3 regions of the Viridibacillus sp. FSL R5-0888 genome follow, and region 3 is predicted to be linked to each of the others. Evidence: riboswitches for the same ligand, from Rfam matches in the RefSeq annotation. Region 3 holds a riboswitch; each other region holds the start of a gene.
What was found. A riboswitch is a leader RNA that binds a small molecule or an ion and turns the genes downstream of it on or off. The one in region 3 is predicted to bind S-adenosylmethionine.
Positions count from the first base shown of each region.

Region 1: it holds a riboswitch for S-adenosylmethionine, as region 3 does, so the genes downstream of both, MKY02_RS02230 (bifunctional homocysteine S-methyltransferase/methylenetetrahydrofolate reductase) here and MKY02_RS20485 (acyl-CoA dehydrogenase family protein) in region 3, are expected to answer to the same signal.
Region 2: it holds a riboswitch for S-adenosylmethionine, as region 3 does, so the genes downstream of both, MKY02_RS19535 (methionine ABC transporter ATP-binding protein) here and MKY02_RS20485 (acyl-CoA dehydrogenase family protein) in region 3, are expected to answer to the same signal.

Region 1 is NZ_JBBPAU010000001.1:437,322-445,116, reverse strand. It holds gene MKY02_RS02240 (fatty acid desaturase) at 1-907, opposite strand, end outside; gene metH (methionine synthase) at 1,188-4,622, opposite strand; gene MKY02_RS02230 (bifunctional homocysteine S-methyltransferase/methylenetetrahydrofolate reductase) at 4,603-6,462, opposite strand; SAM riboswitch class I at 6,536-6,642, opposite strand; gene MKY02_RS02225 (class A sortase) at 6,816-7,478, opposite strand; gene MKY02_RS02220 (protoporphyrinogen oxidase) at 7,637-7,795, opposite strand, start outside.
Region 2 is NZ_JBBPAU010000001.1:3,941,309-3,949,103, reverse strand. It holds gene MKY02_RS19545 (pyridoxal phosphate-dependent aminotransferase) at 64-1,227, opposite strand; gene MKY02_RS19540 (carbon-nitrogen family hydrolase) at 1,408-2,196, shown strand; SAM riboswitch class I at 2,276-2,381, shown strand; gene MKY02_RS19535 (methionine ABC transporter ATP-binding protein) at 2,500-3,513, shown strand; gene MKY02_RS19530 (methionine ABC transporter permease) at 3,503-4,174, shown strand; gene MKY02_RS19525 (MetQ/NlpA family ABC transporter substrate-binding protein) at 4,190-5,008, shown strand; gene MKY02_RS19520 (Y-family DNA polymerase) at 5,586-6,842, shown strand; gene MKY02_RS19515 (YolD-like family protein) at 7,128-7,469, shown strand.
Region 3 is NZ_JBBPAU010000001.1:4,152,505-4,160,299, forward strand. It holds gene MKY02_RS20465 (ABC transporter permease) at 1-149, opposite strand, end outside; gene MKY02_RS20470 (osmoprotectant ABC transporter substrate-binding protein) at 142-1,074, opposite strand; gene MKY02_RS20475 (ABC transporter permease) at 1,090-1,725, opposite strand; gene MKY02_RS20480 (betaine/proline/choline family ABC transporter ATP-binding protein) at 1,756-2,940, opposite strand; SAM riboswitch class I at 3,285-3,387, shown strand; gene MKY02_RS20485 (acyl-CoA dehydrogenase family protein) at 3,499-4,674, shown strand; gene MKY02_RS20490 (transporter substrate-binding domain-containing protein) at 4,710-5,576, shown strand; gene MKY02_RS20495 (amino acid ABC transporter permease) at 5,661-6,368, shown strand; gene MKY02_RS20500 (amino acid ABC transporter permease) at 6,381-7,094, shown strand; gene MKY02_RS20505 (amino acid ABC transporter ATP-binding protein) at 7,112-7,795, shown strand, end outside.

The DNA of each region.
Region 1 (7,795 bases), 3.7 Mb from region 3:
TAGTTACTGTTGTCGCTTTTTGAAGTGGTGGTACTTTTTCATGTGCTTCTTCTAATAAGTAATTCGGTACACGTGGTGATAAATGATGCACATGATGGAAACCAATATTACCTGTTACCCATTGTAAAACTAGTGGCAATTTATAATATGAACTTCCTTCAATCGCCGCTTTTACATAATCCCACTCAGATTCTTCTTCAAAATATGAATCTTCAAATGTATGTTGAATGTAGAATAACCAAATCCCTAATGAACCAGCTACAAACATCGTCGTACCATGTACGATTAAAAATGCAGTCCATCCAGCAGTCATCACAATCGTAGTTGCTAGTGCTAAGATAATAATATTTGAAAGATACGTATTCATACGCTCTTTTCGTTTTGCATCTTTACGATTAAAACGACTTGAAATTAATACTAAATAAAGTGGTCCAAATCCGAACATTACAAGCGGGTTACGGTAAGCGCGATATTTGAATCGCTCCATTTTTGATGCTGCAACGTACTCTTCAATTGTCATCACCCAAATGTCACCAACACCACGTTTATCTAAATTTGAGCTTGTTGCATGGTGAATCGCGTGTTCACGTTTCCATTTTTCATAAGAAAATAATGTTAATACTCCTGTTAATGTACCAACAATATCTGTTGCTTTTTTATTTTTAAAAAATGACCCGTGAGTACAATCATGGAATATAATAAATGTACGAACTACAAAACCTGCTGCGATAATACTTAAACCAACCGATGCCCAAACAGATACTGGAACTAATAGATACGCTGCTGTCCATAAGATTATTAGTGGTAGCAAAGTGTTAACCATTTGCATAATACTTTTATTCAAATGAGACTTAGCGAACGGTGCGACGTCCTTACGTAATTGCTTCGTCTTTTCTATATTATTCATGTGATGTCCCTCACTTTTCTTCGCTTTATATATTCTCATCTTAAAACTTATAGTTACATGATAGTAGATATAGTTGTCATGATTAACATATGACATCTGTCATATAGCAAGTCTTAATACTTGGTAATAAAATTAAAAATACACTTGATACTGCTTACTTTGTTTAATATTTATCATTAAATGATAAGGATGGATTTTGTTTTCTTACTCGAAATTACATCTACAATCTGTTTAAAATAAATGCAAAAAGCGAGATGGCTTAAAACCATCTCGCTTTTTCTTATTCTACATTGAAATATCTTGCATCAGGATGTGCAAAAACAATTGCTGATACGGATGCTTCTGGCGACATCATAAATTCCTCTGTAAGATGTACACCTATATCTTCTGGTTTAATCAAACCAAAGAGTTTCGATTGATCTTCTAAATTTGGACATGCAGGATAGCCAAATGAAAAACGTTGCCCTTGATATTTTGCCGCAAAACGATCACGCATAGTGAAATCGGTGGTATCTGGGAATCCCCATTGGTCTCGAATTTCTTGATGGATGCGTTCTGCAAAACCTTCTGCTAATTCAAGAGCTGTTGCTTGGAATGCATGACTTTCAAGGAATTTCCCTTGCTCTTTCAAACGTGCTGCAGCCTCACGTACACCGTGCCCAGCAGTTACTTGCATAAAAGCAACATAATCCATTTCTCCACTATCAACTGTTTTCAAGAAATCAGCTAAACATAAGTACGGCATCTTATTTTGTCGTGGAAAAGTAAAGCGCTCAATAACGGTCTTACTATCTTCTGGATCATAAATAACAACATCATTTCCGTCTGCTTGTGCAGGGAAGAATTGATACATGCCTGATGGATTTAACATACCTGATTCCAAGAATTCTGTTACTAATTCGTATAACTCAACTGCTCGAGAGTCACCTTTTTCAAGCATTTCATCACTATATCCTCTTAAACCTAAATGATGGCCAATTAATGTTCGCATATTCACATATGGATACAAATGAGATACTGAATAGTCTTTTAAAACATGACGTCGTAAATCAGTCGGTACAAAAATCGGTGCATCTGAACGTACTGTTTTAACTGGTTTTTCTGCTACAGCAACAGCTGGTCTTGCAGCACGCTTTTCTTCCGATGCTGCACGTTTTTCAATTGCGTCTTCTAACTCATTTAGCAATTCACCTTTATCATCACTTTGCAGTCTGTTAGCTAACTCAAGCCCATGCATCGCGTCTTTTGCATACATAACTGGACCATCGTACTCTGCTGCAATTTTCGTTTCTGTAAAGCGTCTTGATAATGCCGCTCCACCTACGAGCATTGGAGTAATGATGCCTGCATCCTTGAAATCTTGCGCAGTAATGACCATTTGCTGTGCTGATTTTACGAGTAATCCTGATAATCCAACGATATCTGGATGTTCCTTTTTAATAACTTCAATTAGTGCTTGGGGTGTAACTTTAATACCAACATCAATTACCTTATAACCATTATTACTTAAAATAATATCAACAAGGTTTTTTCCGATATCATGTACATCCCCTTTAACTGTTGCTAATATTACTTTTCCTTTACCAGTATCATTTTCATTTTTTTCCATGAACTGTTCTAGGAATGATACTGATGCTTTCATAACTCCCGCACTTTGTAGTACTTCGGCTACGATTAATTGGTTGTCATTGAACAAACGTCCAACTTCAGCCATCCCTGTCATCAAAGGTCCATTAATAATCTCTAACGGTGAATCGTACATATTCATTGCAGCTTCTAAGTCAGGGATTAGCCCTTCTTTTGTACCTTCAATAATGTAATATGCTAGTCGCTCTGGTACTGTTTTTGGAATATCATCTTCAGTCTTTTCTTTCTTTTTGTCACGATAGAAATCTGTGAAATCAGCAAGTGTCTTGTCGTTTGTTTTATAGATTAAATCATTTGCTAAGTTAATCTCAGCTTCTGGAATTGAAGCATAGCGCTCTAATTTCTCTGTATTTACAATAGCGTAATCTAGCCCGGCTTGTGTACAGTGGTATAAATACACAGCGTTTAATACTTCACGTCCAACTGGAGGTAAACCAAACGATACATTACTAACACCTAAAATAGTTAATACTCGAGGCATTTTTTCTTTGATTAAGCGAATACCTTCAATCGTTTCTTCAGCCGCTCCTATATATTGTTCATCTCCCGTACCAACTGGGAATACAAGAGGATCGAAAATAATATCTTCCGGTGCGATTCCCCATTTATTCACTAGCAGGTCATAAGAACGTTCAGCAACTTTCAATTTACTATGGCGGTCAACAGCCATTCCTTTTTCATCAATTGTTCCGATAACGATAGAAGCACCGTATTTTTTCACTATTGGTAAAACAGCATCATAACGTTCTTCTCCGTCCTCTAAATTAATAGAGTTAATGATTGCTTTCCCTTGGGAATATTTCAGTGCTTCTTCGATTACCTTTTCATCAGTTGAATCGATTACAAGGGGAACTTTAACTTTCTTTACCACTTCAGTCATGAAGTTTTTCATATCTTCAAGTTCATCCCGGTCAGGGTTTGCTAAGCAAATATCCATAACGTGCGCACCGTTTTTCACCTGTGCACGAGCAATTTCTGCCGCTTCTTCAAATTTACCTTCTATAATTAAACGCTTAAATTTTCGTGAACCAATAACATTTGTACGTTCACCTACAAATAACGGGCGCATTGAATCATCATATATAAGCGGTTCAATTCCTGCTACGACATGACCATGCGCTGTTTCAGGCATTTGACGAGGCTGCTTATGCTCTACTACTTTACGGATTGATTTAATATGCTCAGGCGTGGTACCACAACAACCCCCAACAATATTCAACCAGCCTTTATCTGCAAAACCTTCAAGCTTTTTAGACAATGATTCCGGAGTCTCATGATAATGCCCTTCTTCATCTGGTAAACCTGCATTCGGATAACAACTAACATAGCTTGTTGCTAATTCTGAAAGCGTGCGTAAATGATCTGTCATAAATTCAGGTCCAGTAGCACAGTTCAACCCGACTGATAGCGGTTTAATATGTTCAATTGAAATATAAAAGGCTTCAATACTTTGCCCTGCCAGAGTAGTTCCCATAGGTTCAATTGTTCCCGAGATCATCACAGGCAGTTCTTTATCAAGCTCTTCAAACGCTTGTTTAATACCTAAAGTGCCAGCCTTAACATTCAGCATATCTTGACTTGTTTCAAGTAATAACAAATCCGCTCCACCGTTAATTAATGCCTTAGCTTGCACGTAAAAGTCATACAATAGCTCATCAAATGTAATACCACCAGTTACTGATAAGGTTTTAGTCGTTGGTCCCATTGCACCAGCAACATATCGTGGCCATTCAGGTGTTGACAATTCATCCGCTACTTTTTTAGCGATTTGCACTGCTAATAAGTTAATTTCATGCGCTTGATCACCCAATGCATATTCATTTAATACAACAGGAGTCCCACCAAATGTATTCGTACTAATAATATCTGAACCCGCCTCTAAATAAGCACGGTGTACATTTTCGATCACGTCAGGTCGTGTGATATTCAAATATTCATTACAGCCATCATATTCATCTCCACCAAAATCCTCGGGAGTTAAATTAGCATTTTGGAGCATAGTCCCCATTGCACCGTCTAATATAAGAATATGTTGTTGGAGTCGTTCTTTAATTGGTTGTTTTAACATAGTTGTGATCTCCTACTTTCTGTTGATCTAGCTCTTGAATATAATGAATCAATTCTACTGACATATCGTAACGTGTAAATGGCGTAATGATATAAATACCATTAAATAACTCTGCGGCTGTATCGATTAATTCCTTAGCAATCGCTATACCTTCTGCAGTTGCAAGATTTTTATCATTACCCGTTGCGCGCATTCTTTCAAGTACTTCATCAGAGAGCTTAATCCCTGGTACTTCATGATGTAAAAACTCTGAATTTCGGATACCTGTTAGTGGCATGATTCCTATGAAAATAGGGGTTTCTAAATGTTTAGTAGCTTCATATATCTCTATTATTTTTTCCTTCGTATATACAGGCTGTGTGATGAAATAATCTGCTCCACACTCAATTTTCTTTTCTAATCTTTTTACGGCTCTATCAAGCACTCGTACATTAGGATTAAATGCAGCTGCAATAGAGAAATTAGCCTTTTTACGAAGAGGTTTACCTGAGAATGATATCCCTTCATTCAACTGTTTAATTAATTGAAGTAACTCTAGGCTTGAGACATCATAAACACTAGTTGCACCTGGGAAATCACCTACTTTTGTAGGGTCTCCAGTAACTGCTAAAATCTCATTAATACCTAATGCATCAAGACCCATTAAATGCGATTGTAAGCCGATGAGATTGCGATCACGACAAGTAATATGAGCAAGGGAACGAATATTATTTTGCATTTTCAAAATTGAGCCCATTGCCATGTTACTAATACGAGGGGATGCCAATGAATTATCAGCCATAGTGACAGCATCAACACCTGTTTCATTGAGTATTTGCGCCCCCTCTATAAAGGCAGTGGTATCAAGGTGGCGAGGTGTATCGAGTTCTACAATGATTGTACGTTCCTTTTTCGCCTTTTCGTGAAGTGGCTCATGCTGATCAGGAGTCGCTTCTTTAATCTCGATTACTTTTTTCTTCTTTACAATTTTATTTTCAATTGGTGGTAGGTCAGCAATACGTTTTTTTACAGCTTCTATATGCTTCGGTGTCGTACCACAACATCCTCCAATTAATCGAACACCTTGGTCACGTAGTAAAACACCAGCACGGCCAAAATAATCAGCCTCTGATTCGTAAACAATTTTGCCATCTTCTACATCTAGCAAACTAGCATTTGGATATGCAGATAAGAATGCCTTGGATGGCAATTCTACATCCTCAAACGCTTGGATTGTATGGTGAGGGCCTAAACGGCAATTTACTCCAACAATATCTGCACCCAAAGCTTCTAATTGGTGCAATGCATCATTTAATAATAAGCCATTTTGTAAAATACCTGGTTCATGCATTGATACTTGCGAGATGATTGGTACATCAGTCAATTTTCTCAAATGTTGCACTACAGATGAAAGTTCCTCAAAATCATAGTACGTCTCTAGTAATAAACCATCCGGATTACCTGCTAATAGATACCCCGCTTGCTCATCTAATGCAGCTATGATTTCAGCTAGTGTCGCTTCACTTTTACGAATACCGCGAATACCACCAATTGTCCCTAAGACAAATTGGCCTCCTGGTGCTGCAGCATGTTTTGCAATGGCGATTGCCGATTCATTAAACTCCTTTACAGAGCTCTCTAAACCATAACGTTCTAATTTAATGGCATTCGCTGTATACGTATTAGTCTGAATAATGTCAGCGCCTGATTTTATATATTGTTGGTGTATATTTTCAATCACTTCAGGCTTGGTAATGTTTAATTCCTCATAACAATAATCAATTCCGTAAGAATATAATAAAGTGCCCATCGCACCGTCAGCTGTTAACACTTGTGTTTGCAATTTTTCAAGTAATCCCATTAAAATCCCTTCCTTTCTACATAAAAAAGCCTTCTTATGGATAAGAAGGCTTGACGATTACGATGTTCGCTCCTTCTTATCTTTTCGGACAATCTGTAAATCCGCTGGAGTTAGCACCTGACCAGATGGCTGGTTGCTGAAGCTTCAAAGGGCCAGTCCCTCAGCTTCTCTTGATAAGAAATATATATTTAATTGTTAGAATAATTAAAAGAATCATAACCCTAGAAAAGAATATCGTCAAGAGCGTTTTTAGAATTATAGCAAAACTCTGTATTATAAGTATATTTTAGCTACAAAACAAAAAAGATGAGTTTTGGCAATTACTTGTTGAAACAACAATCATTTCTTCATGACTATTTATTTGCAAAAATTTTATTAGCTGATGTCTTATCATAACTTTTTATTTCAACCAATTCACCTTGAATAATCAGTCGCTTAGAACCATCATAATTACATGTAACGAGCGTTATCATTTTTTCATTTGAATCATTTATGACATCAATTTGCTCCGGTTGTACAATATGCATTTTATCAATTTTATATTCATAGATTTTTTTAAAGTCGGTTACATAAACTTGCATACCTTCCTCCGCATTAGTAAGAGGACTAAAGAGTGCCTTCCCATTATTCATATTATGACCCGCTAAGGCATAATTAGCTTTTCCCATCTTTTGTTCACGTTTCATCGTACCAGCACCAATTGCTAAGTTTGTATTCGATACACCATATAAAATAGGTAATCGCATATTCACTTGAGGTACACTAATAGCTCCAATGGCATTTAGTTTTTTTTGATTGAATTGTGCCTTTACAACATCTTTGACATTTAAATCATCCACTTGCTGAAAATCAAATGACGCATCTAGATTCTTCATTGCTGACGCTATGTCTTGTTGCTCAATCGTTGCCTTCGACATATTCGAAATGAAATATCCCATAATAGGCTGATAGAAAATAAAAACTAAACCAATTACTAGCAAGAAAATGCCTAATATCAAACTTCCCTTTTTCCGCATGTTATCCACCTTCTTTTCTCATTCATTTTAATAGTAACAATTCACTTAGCACTTTCAAGCAGTTTGACATAACGTTAAAATTATTAAAATTACCCCAAAAAGAAAGAGCTAATGAAATTGGTATCCCTTAGCTCTTTTCTACCTACCTTGATTGTTTTTTAATGTATTTTTGCTAGAATTGATTCTGCTGTTTCTTTCCCGTTCTTAATACAAGGGCCAATACCTACACCGTAATAAGAACAACCTGCAAGTAATACATTTTCATATGCAGTGGCCATTTTAGTTGATAAAGCTTCTACTGTTTTTCCATGACCAAG
Region 2 (7,795 bases), 210 kb from region 3:
TATTAAACCCATGCACTGAAAAGCTAACTTATGAGATAAGTTAGCTTTTCAGTTTATAAATACTTAAAATAAATTTAGTTTTGAGATACGAGTTATTGCTTCATGAAGCCTGTCCTCATCAACAAGTAAGCCAACACGTACGTACCCTTCTCCATATTCACCAAAACCATTACCCGCAGCAACTGCTACATCAGCCTGTTCTAGCAATAAATCAGCAAATGTTTCACTCGTATATCCTTTTGGTACAGGAAGCCATGCAAAGAATGATCCTTTTGGAGCTGTCACTGCCCAGCCAATACGATCGCAAGCGACTTTTAATGCGTTCCGGCGGCTTTCATACATAGCCACTAACTCAGTTACACAATCTTGTGAACTAGAAAGTGCTGCAATACCAGCCTCTTGCACAGCAGGAAATAGGCTGACAAATAAATGGTCTTGTACTAAATTTAATGCTTCAATTAACTTTGCGTTACCAACGGCAAAGCCGACCCGCCAACCGGCCATATTATACGTTTTCGATAAAGTATACAACTCAACCCCGACATCTTTAGCACCTTCAGCTTGTAAAAAGCTCACTGGTTTTTCACTATCAAATCCAATTGCTCCATATGCAAAGTCATGCATTACTGCAATATCGTGATCTTTCGCAAACTGCACAGTTTCATCGAAAAATGATAAATTAGCAACAGCACCAGTTGGGTTGTTTGGGTAATTTAAATACATTAATTTCGCACGAGCTTTTACCTCATCTGACACAGTTGTGTAATCAGGTAGGAAGTTGTTTTCCGCTAGTAATGGAAGTGTATCGAACTTGACATCCGCTAGTGCTACGCCTGACCAATAGTCCGGATAACCAGGGTCTGGGAGTAGCATTGAATCACCAGGGTTCATAATAGCTAAAGGTAATTCAACTACACCAATTTTTGTGCCGAAAAGTATGGCTACTTCCGTATCTGTATCAATTTCAACGCCGTATTCTCGCGCATAAAATTCAGCAATGGCTTCCTTGAATTCTGGCAAGCCACGGAATGGAGAGTATTTATGAGTTTGCGGATTAATAACAGCTTCCTGCATAGCTTTTATAATATGAGGAGGCGTTGGTTGGTCTGGATTTCCTTGGCCTAAATTGATGACATCTCTACCTTCCGCAACTGCGGCACCTACTTTTTGTACTAAAGTTGCGAAAAACTGCTTCGGCAACTGTTGTAATCTCGTTGAAAATTCCATCTTCGAACAAACCCCCTTGAATTATTTTCTTTAATAACTTGTTATCCACAAAATCTTTCTTATAAAAACGCTATACACAACAACTACTTTGTGGATAAAATAGACGTATGTATAAAATAGTCGCAATAATAAGAGAAATATTATAACCTTTTTAAGAAAATGTCTACAGGTGGTGGAGTTATGAAAATTGCATGTATACAATTAAATGTTGCCTTCGGGGACATCGAAAAAAATTTTACAAACGTCGAAAAGTTTATCAGGGAGGCCGCTGATAAGGGGGCGGAACTCGCAATTCTTCCCGAAATGTGGAATTCTAGCTATGCTTTAGAGAAATTAGAAGACCTTGCAGATCCGAACGGGGAACGCACAAAGAATTTTCTACAAAAGCTTTCAGAAGAATTACAAATTCATATTGTTGGTGGCTCGGTATCAACGAAAAAAGATGGTAAATTCTATAATACGATGTACGTATATAACAACAAAGGGGAGCTTGTCAGCGAATATGATAAAGCGCATCTTTTCCGTCTAATGGACGAGCATTTGTATTTATCAGCTGGCGATAAGCAAAATAACTTTGAACTGGGTGATATTCCAGCAGCTGGTGTTATCTGCTACGATATTCGTTTTCCAGAGTGGTTACGTCTTCATGCATTGAACGGAGCGAAAGTAATTTTCGTTTCTGCACAATGGCCAACGCCACGTATTGATCATTGGAAAACGTTATTACAAGCACGTGCAATTGAAAGCCAGTGTTTTGTTATTGCAGTAAATAGAATTAGCCATAAAAAACAAAATTTCAACGGTCAATCGATGGTTATTGAACCTTGGGGTGAAGTGTTATGGACTGGTGGAGAAGATGAAGAAATGGCGATTATCGATGTCGATTTCTCTATAGTGGATGAAATTCGCCAACGAATCCCGGTATATGATGATCGTCGTCCTGAATTATATAAAGATATTTTGAAATAATTCAAAGTTTCAAAAAAGTGTTTGACATCTACATTATTTCACAGTAATATTTAGTTCATAACTTACAAACGAATATTGAATTTTATCTAGAGAGACCGAGGGATAGGCCCTATGACGTCCGGCAACCCCCTGCCAAAGGGAAGGTGCCAATTCCTACAGAATGAGTACATTCTGGAAGATAAATCGCCAATTTACACTTACGATGCTTCTTTCAGATAACCGAAAGAAGCGTTTTTTAATACAGCAAATTCCAAGTATTTCTATAGAAGTTACATAATTTAAACAGATTTGAGGGGATACAATATGCTCGAGATTCAGAATCTTACAAAAGTATATAAAACCAAGAAGGGTACGGTAACGGGTGTAGACAACGTATCGTTGACAATCGATGAAGGTGAAGTTTTCGGTATTGTTGGCTATTCTGGCGCAGGAAAAAGCTCGCTTCTACGTTGTATCAATTTATTAGAGCGACCAACAAGTGGCAGTATCGTAGTAAATGGTCAAGATTTAACAAAATTAAAAGGTGAACAACTTCGTAAAGCGCGTTTGAAAATCGGAATGATATTCCAACATTTTTACTTAATCAGTCAAAAAACGGTTGGCGAAAATATTGAATTTGCTTTAAAAGCAGCGGCTACACCACCGAAGCTGATTAATGCTCGTGTAAAAGAATTGCTTGAAATGGTAGGTTTATCTGAGAAAATAGACGTTTACCCAGCACAATTAAGTGGTGGTCAAAAGCAACGTGTCGGCATTGCCCGCGCACTTGCAAATAATCCATCCGTACTACTTTGTGATGAAGCGACATCAGCACTTGACCCAAAAACAACGGTTTCCATTTTACGCTTACTAAAAAAGATCAATCGTGAGCTAAATATTACAATCATCCTTATCACGCACGAAATGGATGTTGTGAAAGAAATTTGTGATCGAATGGTTATTATGCAAGAAGGAAGAGTCATTGAAGAAGGGGCAGTTTACGACGTTTTTGCAAATCCGGTTGAGCCATTAACACAAGAATTTATTAGCAGCGTTGTATCATTTGAACTGCCACCAACGATTCTTAAAGGTGTGACAGGGGAAATTGTGAAAGTACTATTCAAAGGAGATGTAGCTGGAGAGGGCGTCATTTCAGATATGATTCAAAACTTTGAAGTACGTGGTAATTTCTTGCACGGCACAATTGAATATATTCAAGAAAAACCTCTTGGCATTTTCTTAATGGAGCTACAAGGTCAACCGGATAATGTAGGGAGAGCTATTTCTTATATGGAAGGACGCGGTGCGTTTGTGGAGGTGATTAACAATGCTATTTGATTTCGAGCACTTTATTAGTATGCTTCCAGACATTTGGAAAGCATTTGGTGAAACGTTACTGATGATTGGTATTTCACTTAGCATTTCACTAATTATTGGTTTACCACTTGGAATTATACTATTTGTTACAAGCAAAGGTTTATTTTTACGTAATCGTTTTTTTAACGGAATTTTAGGGTTTATCGTCAATCTAGTTCGTTCCGTTCCGTATATCATTCTATTAGTAGCGTTGTTCCCGCTAACAAAAATACTGGTTGGAGATACAATTGGTCCCGTAGCGGCAAGTGTTTCATTATCTGTAGCAGCCATTCCGTTCTTTGCGAGACTTGTAGAAACGTCTATGCGTGAAGTTGATAAAGGTGTCATCGAGGCATCAATAGCTGTCGGTGCAACACCGTGGATGATTATACGAGATGTGCTATTACCTGAAGCGAAATCGGGTATTATCCAAGGTGTGACAATGACGATTATTAGTTTAGTCGCATATTCCGCAATGGCTGGTATTGTCGGCGGCGGTGGAATTGGCGACCTAGCTATTCGCTTTGGTTACTACCGCTATGACAACACAATTATGATTGCGACAGTTGTCATTTTAATTGTTATTGTCCAAATTATTCAACTTTCAGGCGATGCCATTTCAAAAGCAATTGATAAACGATAAAGGGGAGATTTGAAAATGAAAAAGTTTTTACTAGCAGCGTTATTATTCGTATTAGCAACAGTTTTAGTTGCATGTGGTAACAAAGATGAAAGCAAACCAAAAGATTCAAAAGACATTAAAATTGGCGCAACTGCAGGGCCGTATAGTGACATGTTAAATAAAGCAATCATCCCGCAATTAGAGAAAAAAGGGTATAAAGTAAAAACAGTTGAATTCAGTGACTACGTACAACCAAACAAAGCATTAGATTCTGGTGATATTGATGCAAACCTTTTCCAACATTCAATTTATCTTGAAAACTTTAATGAACAAAATAAAATGAAATTAACTGGTCTAATTAACGTACCAACTGCACCAATGGGCTTCTTTGCAAAAGATTTTAAATCAATTGATGGTATTAAAGACGGCGCAAAAGTAGCAATTGCTAATGATCCATCAAATGCGGCACGTACATTATTAGCGTTACAAGAACAAGGTCTTATCAAAATTGACCCGAACATCGAAGAACTAAAAGCATCTGAAAAAGACGTTGTTGAAAATCCTAAAAACTTAGTGTTCCAACCAATAGAAGCGGCGGGGCTGCCTCGTGCAATCGATAGCGCTGACCTTGTTGGTGTCCCAGGAAACTTTGCACTTGCGGCGGGACTGAATCTACAAGATGCACTCTTCTTAGAAAACATGCCTGATAAATTCCGTAATGTTATTGCGGTTAAGGAAGAAAACAAAGATTCACAACTAGCAAAAGATATACTAGAAATCGTTAAATCGGAAGAATTTGAAAAAATCATCGATGAAGAATTTAAAGGTTTCGGCAAACCTGACTGGATGAAGTAAATGTTGAAGCGGTCCGCCTAGACTCGACAAGCGCTGGAACCTTCGAATTGAAAACGTACTTTCAGTTTTCAACCGAGAAGGTGGAAGTGACCTCGAGAGTCTGACCGCTGAAGCTGGATATCTCGAGTAAATGTTGAAGCGGTCCGCCTAGACTCGACAAGCGCTGGAACCTTCGAATTGAAAACGTACTTTCAGTTTTCAACCGAGAAGGTGGAAGTGACCTCGAGAGTCTGACCGCTGAAGCTGGATATCTCGAGTAAATGCTGAAGCGGTCCCCTAGACTCGACAAGCGCTGGAACCTTCGAATTGAAAACGTACTTTCAGTTTTCAACCGAGAAGGTGGAAGTGATCTCGAGAGTCTGACTGCTGAAGCTGGATATCTCGAGTAAATGTTTCGAGCATTTTTCTAAAGAGACTACTGCACACTTTTAAGTGTGCAGTAGTCTCTTTTTATTATGAAGTCCTCCTGGTAAAACTTATACTCACTACTCATTCACAATACCTGATATTCCCACTTGCCATCTCACTCATCTCAATTTAAAATAAGAACAAACGTTCTCTATTGGAGGATAGGTGTATGTACGAAAACATGCCAAGGCGATCAATTATGTGTATCGATATGCGTTGCTTCTATGCGAGTTGTATTGCAACATTGGAGCATTTAGATGTGATGAAAACGCCGATTGCGGTAGTTGGTAACTTCAATCAAAAGGGAAGTATCGTGCTAGCGGCATCGCCGATGATGAAAAAACGTTTCCAAGTAAAAACGGGCACACGCCTCTATGAAATTCCGAAGCATCCGGATATTCGCCTATTTGAACCTAAAATGGACTTCTTCATCCGCGTTTCAATGGAAATTACACGCTTACTCAACAGTTATGTCCCAAAGGAAGCTATCCATATTTATAGTGTTGACGAAAGTTTCGTTGATTTAACAGGAACAGAAAAATTATGGGGACCAGTTGAACAAACCGCGAAGAAGATACAACGAGATATTTACAATCAGTTTGGAATTCCAAGTGCCGTCGGCATGGGGCCTAATATGTTGTTATCAAAGCTAGCGCTTGATTTAGAAGCGAAAAAAACGGGCTTTGCTAAATGGGTATATGAAGATGTGGAAGAAAAGTTATGGCCTACATCACCACTCTCTAAGATGTGGGGTATTGGGTGTCGGACAGAACGCACGCTTAATCATATGGGGATTTTTTCAGTAGGAGATTTAGCGAAAGCAGATTTAAAAACACTAGAAGCTCGTTTTGGTATTATGGGTAATCAGCTTTATCATCATGCGTGGGGAATTGATCTTTCTGAGCTCGGTTCACCGATAATTGAAGGGCAAATCAGTTATGGTAAAGGACAAATTTTAATGCGCGATTATAACAAAAAAGAAGAAGTGCTTGCAGTTGTTTTAGAGATGTGTGAAGACATCGCAAGGCGTGCGCGTGAAGCATTTAAAGTAGGGCGTACCATTTCACTAGGACTCTCCTACAGTAAAAATGCATTTGGTGGAGGCTTCCATCGTTCACGCACAATCGATGAGCCAACAAATGAAACGATGAAAATTTATCAGGTCTGCCAGCAGTTGCTTGATGAACACTATATAGAAGATAGACCGGTACGCCAGCTGACGATTAGTATTACAAAGCTTGAATCTGAACGTTCAATGCAGCTTAGTTTGTTCGATACTGACCGCTTTCGTCGTCGTAAGCTCGGAGCTACCATGGATCAACTACGCTCTCGTTACGGCCCTACTGCACTTTTACGTGCGGTCTCTTATACAGAAGCTGGCACCGCTGTCTCACGTTCAAAATTATTAGGAGGTCACAAAAAATAAAGTAATGTATATTTATTCAATATCCATTTAATTGATATACACTATTTGAATAATAGTTGTATAACACGGCAGGGTGGTAATGTCTTGCGGACATGTGGATAACTAAGTGTTAGTTGCAAATAGGTCTAGTTATGCACAACTTATGCACTAAATACACAGGTTGAAGCAGTTCGCATAAAAAGACTGACGTAATATTGAATGCGAAGAAATTAATTTAAAGTATGTTTTAGTATGTTCTTTTATATCATGTCATACAAAATATAATGGAAAAGCAGGTGTTTTAAGATGATTCGTGACAGAGGTAATGTTAAATGGGTTTCGATGATGTTACCAGAACATGTGCAGCAAATTAGAGTGTGGAAACATGAATCAGAAGAAGAATTACCGAATGAATTGACTGAATGGGAATTAGAAGAACTGCAACAGGTTATTCAACTCGCGTATGACCAAAAGTTAATTGTTACGCTTAAAATTATGGTTGATCATAATTTAAGTCACTATACAGGTATTATTACGGATCTTAAGGCATCCACTCGTGAGCTATCATTAGAAATGGATACAATCATTCGGCGTATACCATTGGATGCTGTTTATAGAGCGCAATTAGAAAATAACTATTGTGATTAATCTTTAAAATAAAAATCAATTACATTAGATGGCCCCTATACCAATGTATAGAGGTCTTTATTGTTATATAAAAAACAATGAAATCAATAATGTTTTCTGAAAATCACTTTTCGTGACAATTACGACAATAATCGTTGCTGTGTAATATTGAACAGGGATAAACTACTATCACTCCTCACAGCGTTACAGGTGGGGCATTAATTCATCGAATGATTCTATTTTAGAGCTCGTATAAATCACCTAAATATAGAGTTATAATAGGTATTTTGTGCAACGAGGGGAATTAATTTATTACACTGAAATTTCACGTATTATCTATTGAAGAA
Region 3 (7,795 bases):
ATTAGTACGCCTAGTGGAATACCGACGATGGCTGCTAAGATTACACCGTAAATTGAGATAAAAAAATGTGTTATAAATTGCTCGAATACATAAGAACCATTTTCAGAGAAGTAGTAAAAGAATTGTTGGAATGTATTTAAATCAGTCATCCTTTTTCCCTCCTTCTTCATCTTCAAAATAATTATGTTCTTCTAAAAATTTTTCGGCCACAATAGCTGGTTCAACTAGATTGTTATCAGCTTCATAGTTAAGCTTTTGCATTTGCTCTGTTGAAATTTTACCTATTAATTTTTCAATCGCTTCTTTTACTTTTGGTTTTGCTTCTAATAATTCATTTACTGCAAGAGTACTCGCATCATACGGTGGGAAGAATTGTCGGTCATCCTCTAATACAACAAGATCATAACTTGCAATACGACCATCTGTTGTATAGCCAAGAATCACATCCATTTTGCCTGCTTCTACAGCATCGTAGACAAGCCCAATCTGCATAGGATAAACGTCTTTAAAATCAAAACCATACGTTTTCACAAAGTCTTTATAGCCATCCCCTACACGATTGACCCATGAGTTGTCGACGCCTGCCTGTAAATCTTTTGCGATGCCTTTTAAGTCACTCACTTTTTTCAAATGATGCTTTTCAGCCATTTCACGTGTGACCATAAATGCATACGTATTTGCAAAACCATATGTGTCGAAAAATGTTTGATCATAGCGCTCTTGGAATATTTTTTGTACAGTATCCATCGCTTTTTTAGGATCTTTAACAGGATCTTCTTTTAAAGCCCCAGTAAGGTCTGTTCCTGTATAACGTGTTGAAGAAATATTTGCATCGCCGTTAATCATTGCTTGATGCAGCACGACACTTGATCCTAAATTATTAATCAGTTCTACCTTTTCATCTGTTTCATGTTCAATTATTAATTTCAGCATATTAGCCATAATCTTACTTTCTGTCGTTGTCATTGAAGCAATTTTCACGTCATTATCATCACTTGAACCGGTTAGTGAACAAGCAGATAAAATTAACACCGTCATAATCAAGCCAATGGTAATTATTTTTTTATATTTCATAAGCATGTTCCCCTCCTAACGTTCAATTTTTAAACCTCTTGGTGTAGCCCACTTTTCTACTTTAGATAATATAAAGTCAGTAATTAAGGCCAAAATAGTTACTAATACAGCGCCGCCAATAATAAATTCAGGTTGATAAAGGTTCAGTCCATTAAAAATAAAATCACCTAAGCCACCTGCTCCTATGTAAGATGCTAACGTTGCCCATGAGATTGCGTACACTGCAGATAAGCGAATCCCAGACATAATGACAGGGATAGCTAATGGCAGTTCCACCATCCCGATGGATTGTATTTTTGTCATTCCCATACTAATTCCTGCTGATTTCAGACCTGAATTCACAGAATTCATACCAATATAAGTATTATTTAAAATAGGTAATAGTGTGTAGATAAATAGAGCAATAATTGCAGGGATTTTCCCGACTCCTAAGAATGGAATCATAATTGCTAAAATAGCTAATGACGGCAGTGTTTGTAAAACACTTGTAATACCTAAAACGATTTTAGCGGTTCTCTGTAGTTTTGATAATAAAATACCTAAAGGAACTGCAACGACTATACCTAAAATTAAAGCTATAGCAGATATATAAAAATGTTCCCATGTTTTTTGCACAATATCTCCGCCGTTTTGTGTTATAAAATCAATCATCTACTCACGTCCTTTCTATTTAGTTAATATTCAGTTAAGTTGTTTATTAGATTCACTTTGTTGCTCTGGATTAATACCATTTGCATCCTCATTTATTTCCTCATCACCCCAAATAGTGTCGTATACCATATCCACAATATTTGCACGAGTAACAAGTCCAATTAAACGATGCTCTTCATCTACAACAGGAATGTGTTTTAAATTCCGCTTTAAAATACGACGCACTGAATCTTGTAATTTTGTACCATTTCGTACATAAAAGACGTCTTTTTCTACTGCTTCAGAAATGCTAGAAGTGGTATGTCGTGCCGTAGTTAATCCCTCAACATCGATATAACCTTTCAAATGATTTTGTCCATCAACAACAAATAATGTGTCGACACGCTTTGTCACCATCAAACGAAAAGCATCATTAATACTTTTTTCTAACGTTATAGAGATTGGTTTAATCATTACATCATCAACAATTTTTGCACTTGGTTTTTCTTGCATTAAACGGTGAGAGCCAATAAATTCACGAACAAATTCGTTAGCAGGGTTAGATAGGATATTGTCAGGAGTATCAAATTGGATAACTTGGCCACTATGCATTATGCAAATACGATCTGCCAATTTAATCGCTTCGTCCATATCGTGCGTGACGAAAATTACTGTTTTACCAAGACGTTGCTGTAAATCTTTCATCAAGTCTTGTAGCGTGTCACGAGTAATAGGGTCTAATGCGCCGAATGGTTCGTCCATTAAGATAATGTCTTGGTCTGCGGCTAATGCCCGGAGCACGCCGATACGCTGTTGTTGACCACCAGATAATTGCGCGGGATATAGATCGAGATAGCTTTGAGGTAAATTAACAAGTTCAATGAGGCGTTCTGCTGTTTGATCTTTCTTTTCTTTTGTCCATTTTAACAATTTAGGTACAAGCGTAATATTTTCACGAATGGTCATATGTGGCATAAGACCGATTTGTTGAATAACATATCCAATACTCCTACGAAGTGCTACGGGGTTCTTTTTCGCTAAATCTTCCCCTTCTAAGTATATGGTGCCTTTGGTTGGTTCTATCATTCTATTAATCATACGCATGGCAGTCGTTTTCCCACTTCCACTTGTACCGATAAAGGCGACAAATTCACCGCGTTCTATTTCAATATTCATATCATCAACGGCTTTCTTTCCACCCCTATATACTTTCGATAAATTCTCTATCTTTAGCATAAGTATTCCCCCTCAAATTTTATAACCTAAGTTCTTTTACCCACTATCGATAGACATTAAACCTCAAAAAATAAAAATATTGAAAATATTTACTTGATTGTATAATTCATCACAATTTCCAACTGTATGAATGTGCTTGTTTCAATACGTCAAATGCTTTGATTCCTTGCAATCTACTGATCATTGATAATTAAAATCCTTCATTTATATCCAATAGAATTTATCTCATTTTAAATTGTAATCTTAGGTTCTTTTCTATAACTTTTAATCCCTACAAAAATACTTTGTTTTTCATATTGACTTTCATCTTTAGAAAAAGTAAGATAATTGAAACAATAGAATATTACTTATCATGAGAAGCTAAGGGACTGGTCCGATGAAGCTTCAGCAACCACTGTATAACAGAATGGTGCTACTTCCAGCAAGAGAAATCTTGACAGATAAGGGTGCATACACAACATTTAAGCTCCCTCTATTATAAATGGGGGATTTTTTATACCTTCAATACATAGTAATTCTATAAGAATTATAAACTTAGAAAAGACGAGGGGATTTATTATGAAAGAGATATTTATAAGAACAGAGCTACAACGACAATGGTTAGATAAGCTAGCGTTGCTTCAAGACCAAATTACAGGTAGCGCCGCAACTGTAGATGAATTATCTATCTTTCCTAAAGAGAGCTTTAGCCTGCTACGCGAAATTGGCTATCCTGCAATCACTTTGCCGAAAGAATTTGGTGGCGAAGGATTTTCAGTTTACGATATGGTCCTTCTACAAGAAACACTTGCAAGCTACGATGAGAATACTTCACTTTCAATGGGCTGGACTTTAGGAGTTGTGGGTGAATTGTATCAGGAGAAATTGTGGTCAGATGACAAGCTTAATTTTTTTGCAAACGAAGTACAAAATGGCGCCATTGTGAATCGTTCTGTAAGTGAGGCACGCACTGGCAGCCCCACTCGAGGCGGGCGTCCTGGAACAACTGCAGTTCGTTCTGAAATAGGGTGGCTTATAAATGGACGCAAAATTTTCACAACGGCTTCCCCTGTTTTAGATTATTTTTTAACTTCTGCTTGGATTGAAGAAAAACAACAAGTCGGGTTCTTTTTAATTCATAAAGATACAGCAGGGGTATCTATTGAAGAAACGTGGGATGTTATGTCGATGCGCGGCACATCAAGTCACGACTTAATATTACAAAATGTTAAAGTAAGTGACTCGGATTTAGTCGAATTACCAAATCATCCAAGCGGAGGTAAAATCAACGGCTGGTTGTTGCATATTCCTGCAACATATTTAGGCATAGCACAAGCAGCTCGTGATTATGCGGTTCACTTCGCAAATCATCATCAACCAAATAGCTTAAATTCACCGATCAGCTCATTACCAAATGTGCAGCATCAATTAGGTGAAATTGAGTTAAAACTTCAGCAATCTAGATTTGTCTTATATGGTACAGCAGAAGCTTATGACGACCCAAAACGAAGAGACTCATTGAGCAATGAAATTGCCGTTGCCAAACATACAGTGACTAATGCAGCCATTGATATCGTTGATAAAGCTATGAGAGTAGTAGGTGCAAAAAGTTTACAAAACGCTAATCCATTACAACGATATTACCGGAATGTCCGTGCGGGTCTACACAATCCTCCAATGGATGATATGACTATTACAAAATTAGCATTAACAGCTATTGAAGAAGAAAAGAAAAAGAATTCGATTGTGAATTAATAATAAAAAAATAAACTTAAAAGGGGTTTTAAGATATGTTCAGTAAAAAACTATTAAAATTTGCAGCAGTCGGTATTACTTCAATAGCAATTTTAGCTGGTTGCTCTACAAGTGAAGCATCCGATTCTAAAGATAAAGGAAATTCCTCTAAAGTACGTACCGTGAAAGTTGCCTTTGACCAAGCGAGTAAGCCAATTTCATATATTGACGACCAAGGTAATCCAACTGGATACGATGTAGAAGTGATGAAGCTAGTAGATGAATTATTACCAGACTATAAATTTGAATATGTAGGCACGACTAGTGACGACCTATTGATTGGTGTCGAACAAGGTAAATACCAAGTCGGTGTCAAAAATGCCTTCTTCACAGAAGAGCGTACAGAAAAATTCATCTACCCTAAAGAGTTCCTTGGCTTAAGTAGTGCAGGTTTAGTATTACGTAAAGAGGATGAAAATATTAAGTCGTTAAAAGACTTTGCATCAGCAGGTTACTCTCTAGCACCAATCGCTGCTAATAATGCTCAATATACAGTCATCGATGAATACAACAAAAAAAATCCAGATAACAAAGTAAAACTAAAAGCTGGAGATGCTTTCACTATCGATATTGTTCAATGGGTCAATGAAGGTCGAGTAGATGGTGGTGTAATGATTGAAGGTCCTTTTAACCAACAAGTTACAGCCAAAGACGGTGCTTATCATAAATTAGAAAATGACATTGTGTACAACGAATTTGCAGTAATTAAAACATGGCCACTATACAACAAAAAAGAACAGAAATTTGCAGATGCATACGACAAAGCTATAAAACAAATTAAAGAAGAACAAAAAACAAATGAACTAAGCAAAAAATTCTACGACCGTGATTTATTTGAAGTACTTGAGCAAGTGGAACGTTAATTGCTTATGCATACGTAACGTCCTTAGGCTGTTGAGTCATTACACTCAACAGCCTTTCCAATACAAAACGAAAATGGTGAGCATATGGAAAAATATTTTGATGCATCTTACATCTGGGAGTCACTCCCTATTTTACTCCCCTTTCTAAAGGTGACATTTATGATAGCAGGTCTGTCCATTTTACTAGGTTCTTTTTTCGGTTTATTACTTGCGATAGCCAAACTGAGTAGCAGTAGAATTGCTCAAAAACTTGCAAACGGCTATACAACTATCATGCGTTGTACACCTTCAATCGTCTTACTATTTCTCGTTTATTATGGTGTACCTGCATTAGCTGAAAATTTCGGCCTCAATTTGCATGATATTGATACAGCCATATTTGTTATCGTAACTTTCACACTACAATTTGCAGCCATTATGTCAGAAGTAATTCGTTCTTCTTACGGTTCAATTGACAAGGGCCAATACGAAGCAGCTGTTAGTGTAGGCCTAACACCTTTTCAGGCCTATCGTCGTATTATTTTTCCACAAGCTTTAGTTGTAGCACTCCCCAATCTTGGTAACGGTATGATTGCCTTATTACAAGAAGGTGCACTTGCTTATACTATCGGGCTTATTGATGTCGTTGGAAAAGCTAATCTCATTATCGCCAGCAATATAAATGCACATGCTCTCGAAATTTTTATCGCTTTAGCAATCATCTACTGGGTATTGTCATTGATCATCGAAAAATTCTTCTCAATTCTAGAGAAATTCTTTAGTAAAGGTAAAAAAACTTTGGAGACAACATAAGGAGGTACGCGCATGTCTGAAGGATTAAATTATAATTTTTTGATTGATACATTTTTCGTCGCATTGTCTGGCGTACCAGTGGCCCTACTCGTGACTATTGTTTCTTTACTGATTGCTATACCTCTTGCGTTTTCACTCGCTTTAACACGTATTTATCGAATACCTTTTATACAACGTTTAACTCAAGTGTACGTATCTTTTGTACGAGGTACACCTATTATTATTCAAATCTTCATCGTCTATAGTAGCGTTCCATTAATTTTAACCGCACTATTTAAAAAATATGATATTGCTATTGATGTCTATAAAATCCATCCAATTTGGTACGCCTTTATCGTCTTTTCATTTAGCACTACTGCCATTTTAATCGAGATTTTCCGTTCTGCACTGAGCACAGTCAACAAAGGACAGTTAGAAGCTGCACATTCGGTAGGCTTAACGACTTATCAAGCATACCGACGCATCATCATTCCACAAGCACTTGTGGTAGCACTACCGAATATTTGTACAGCAACCGTCAACCTCATCAAAGCTACTTCCCTTGGTTACGCAATGTCTTTACAGGAAATCACATTGAAAGCTAAGGTTGCTGCAAACGTAGGTTACAACTATGTTGAAGCATATATAGATATATTCATCGTGTACTTAATCTTATGTAGTGTTGTCGAATATGGATTTAAATTGTATGAAAAACACTTACGGAAATATAAATTAGCAAATGCTTAAAACTGGGGTGTGATAATATGTTAAATATTAAAAATGTGCATAAATCATTTGGCAATAATGAAATATTAAAAGGTGTCGACTTATCCATTGATAAGGGGGATGTTGTCGTCATCTTAGGTCCTAGTGGTTCCGGTAAAACGACTTTACTCCGTTGCCTTAACTTTTTAGAAAAGGCAGATCAAGGTCATGCTACTTTCGGAGAAATTGATGTAGATTTACATGATGCAAAGAAAAAAGATATTCATGCTATTCGACAGAAAATTGCATTTGTCTTTCAAAACTACAACCTATTTAACAATAAAACTGCACTTGAAAACGTCATAGAAGGCCTTATTATTGGACGTAAAGTGCCAAAAAATGAAGCTATTGAAATCGGTAAAAAAGCTTTAAGTAAAGTTGGTCTTACCGACAAATATGATGCTTATCCAAGCCAACTGTCAGGTGGACAACAACAACGAGTTGGTATTGCACGTGCAGTTGCTTTGAATCCTGATATTATTCTTTTTGATGAACCTACATCTGCTCTAGATCCAGAGCTTGTTGGTGAAGTACTAGCTGTTATGAAGAATATCGCCAATGAAGGTACAACAATGCTTGTAGTTACTCATGAGATGTCCTTTGCTAAAGATGTAGCTAACCGCGTTATCTTTATGGATGGTGGCGTTGTCGTTGAGGAAGGTAATCCTCATGAAATTTTCGTT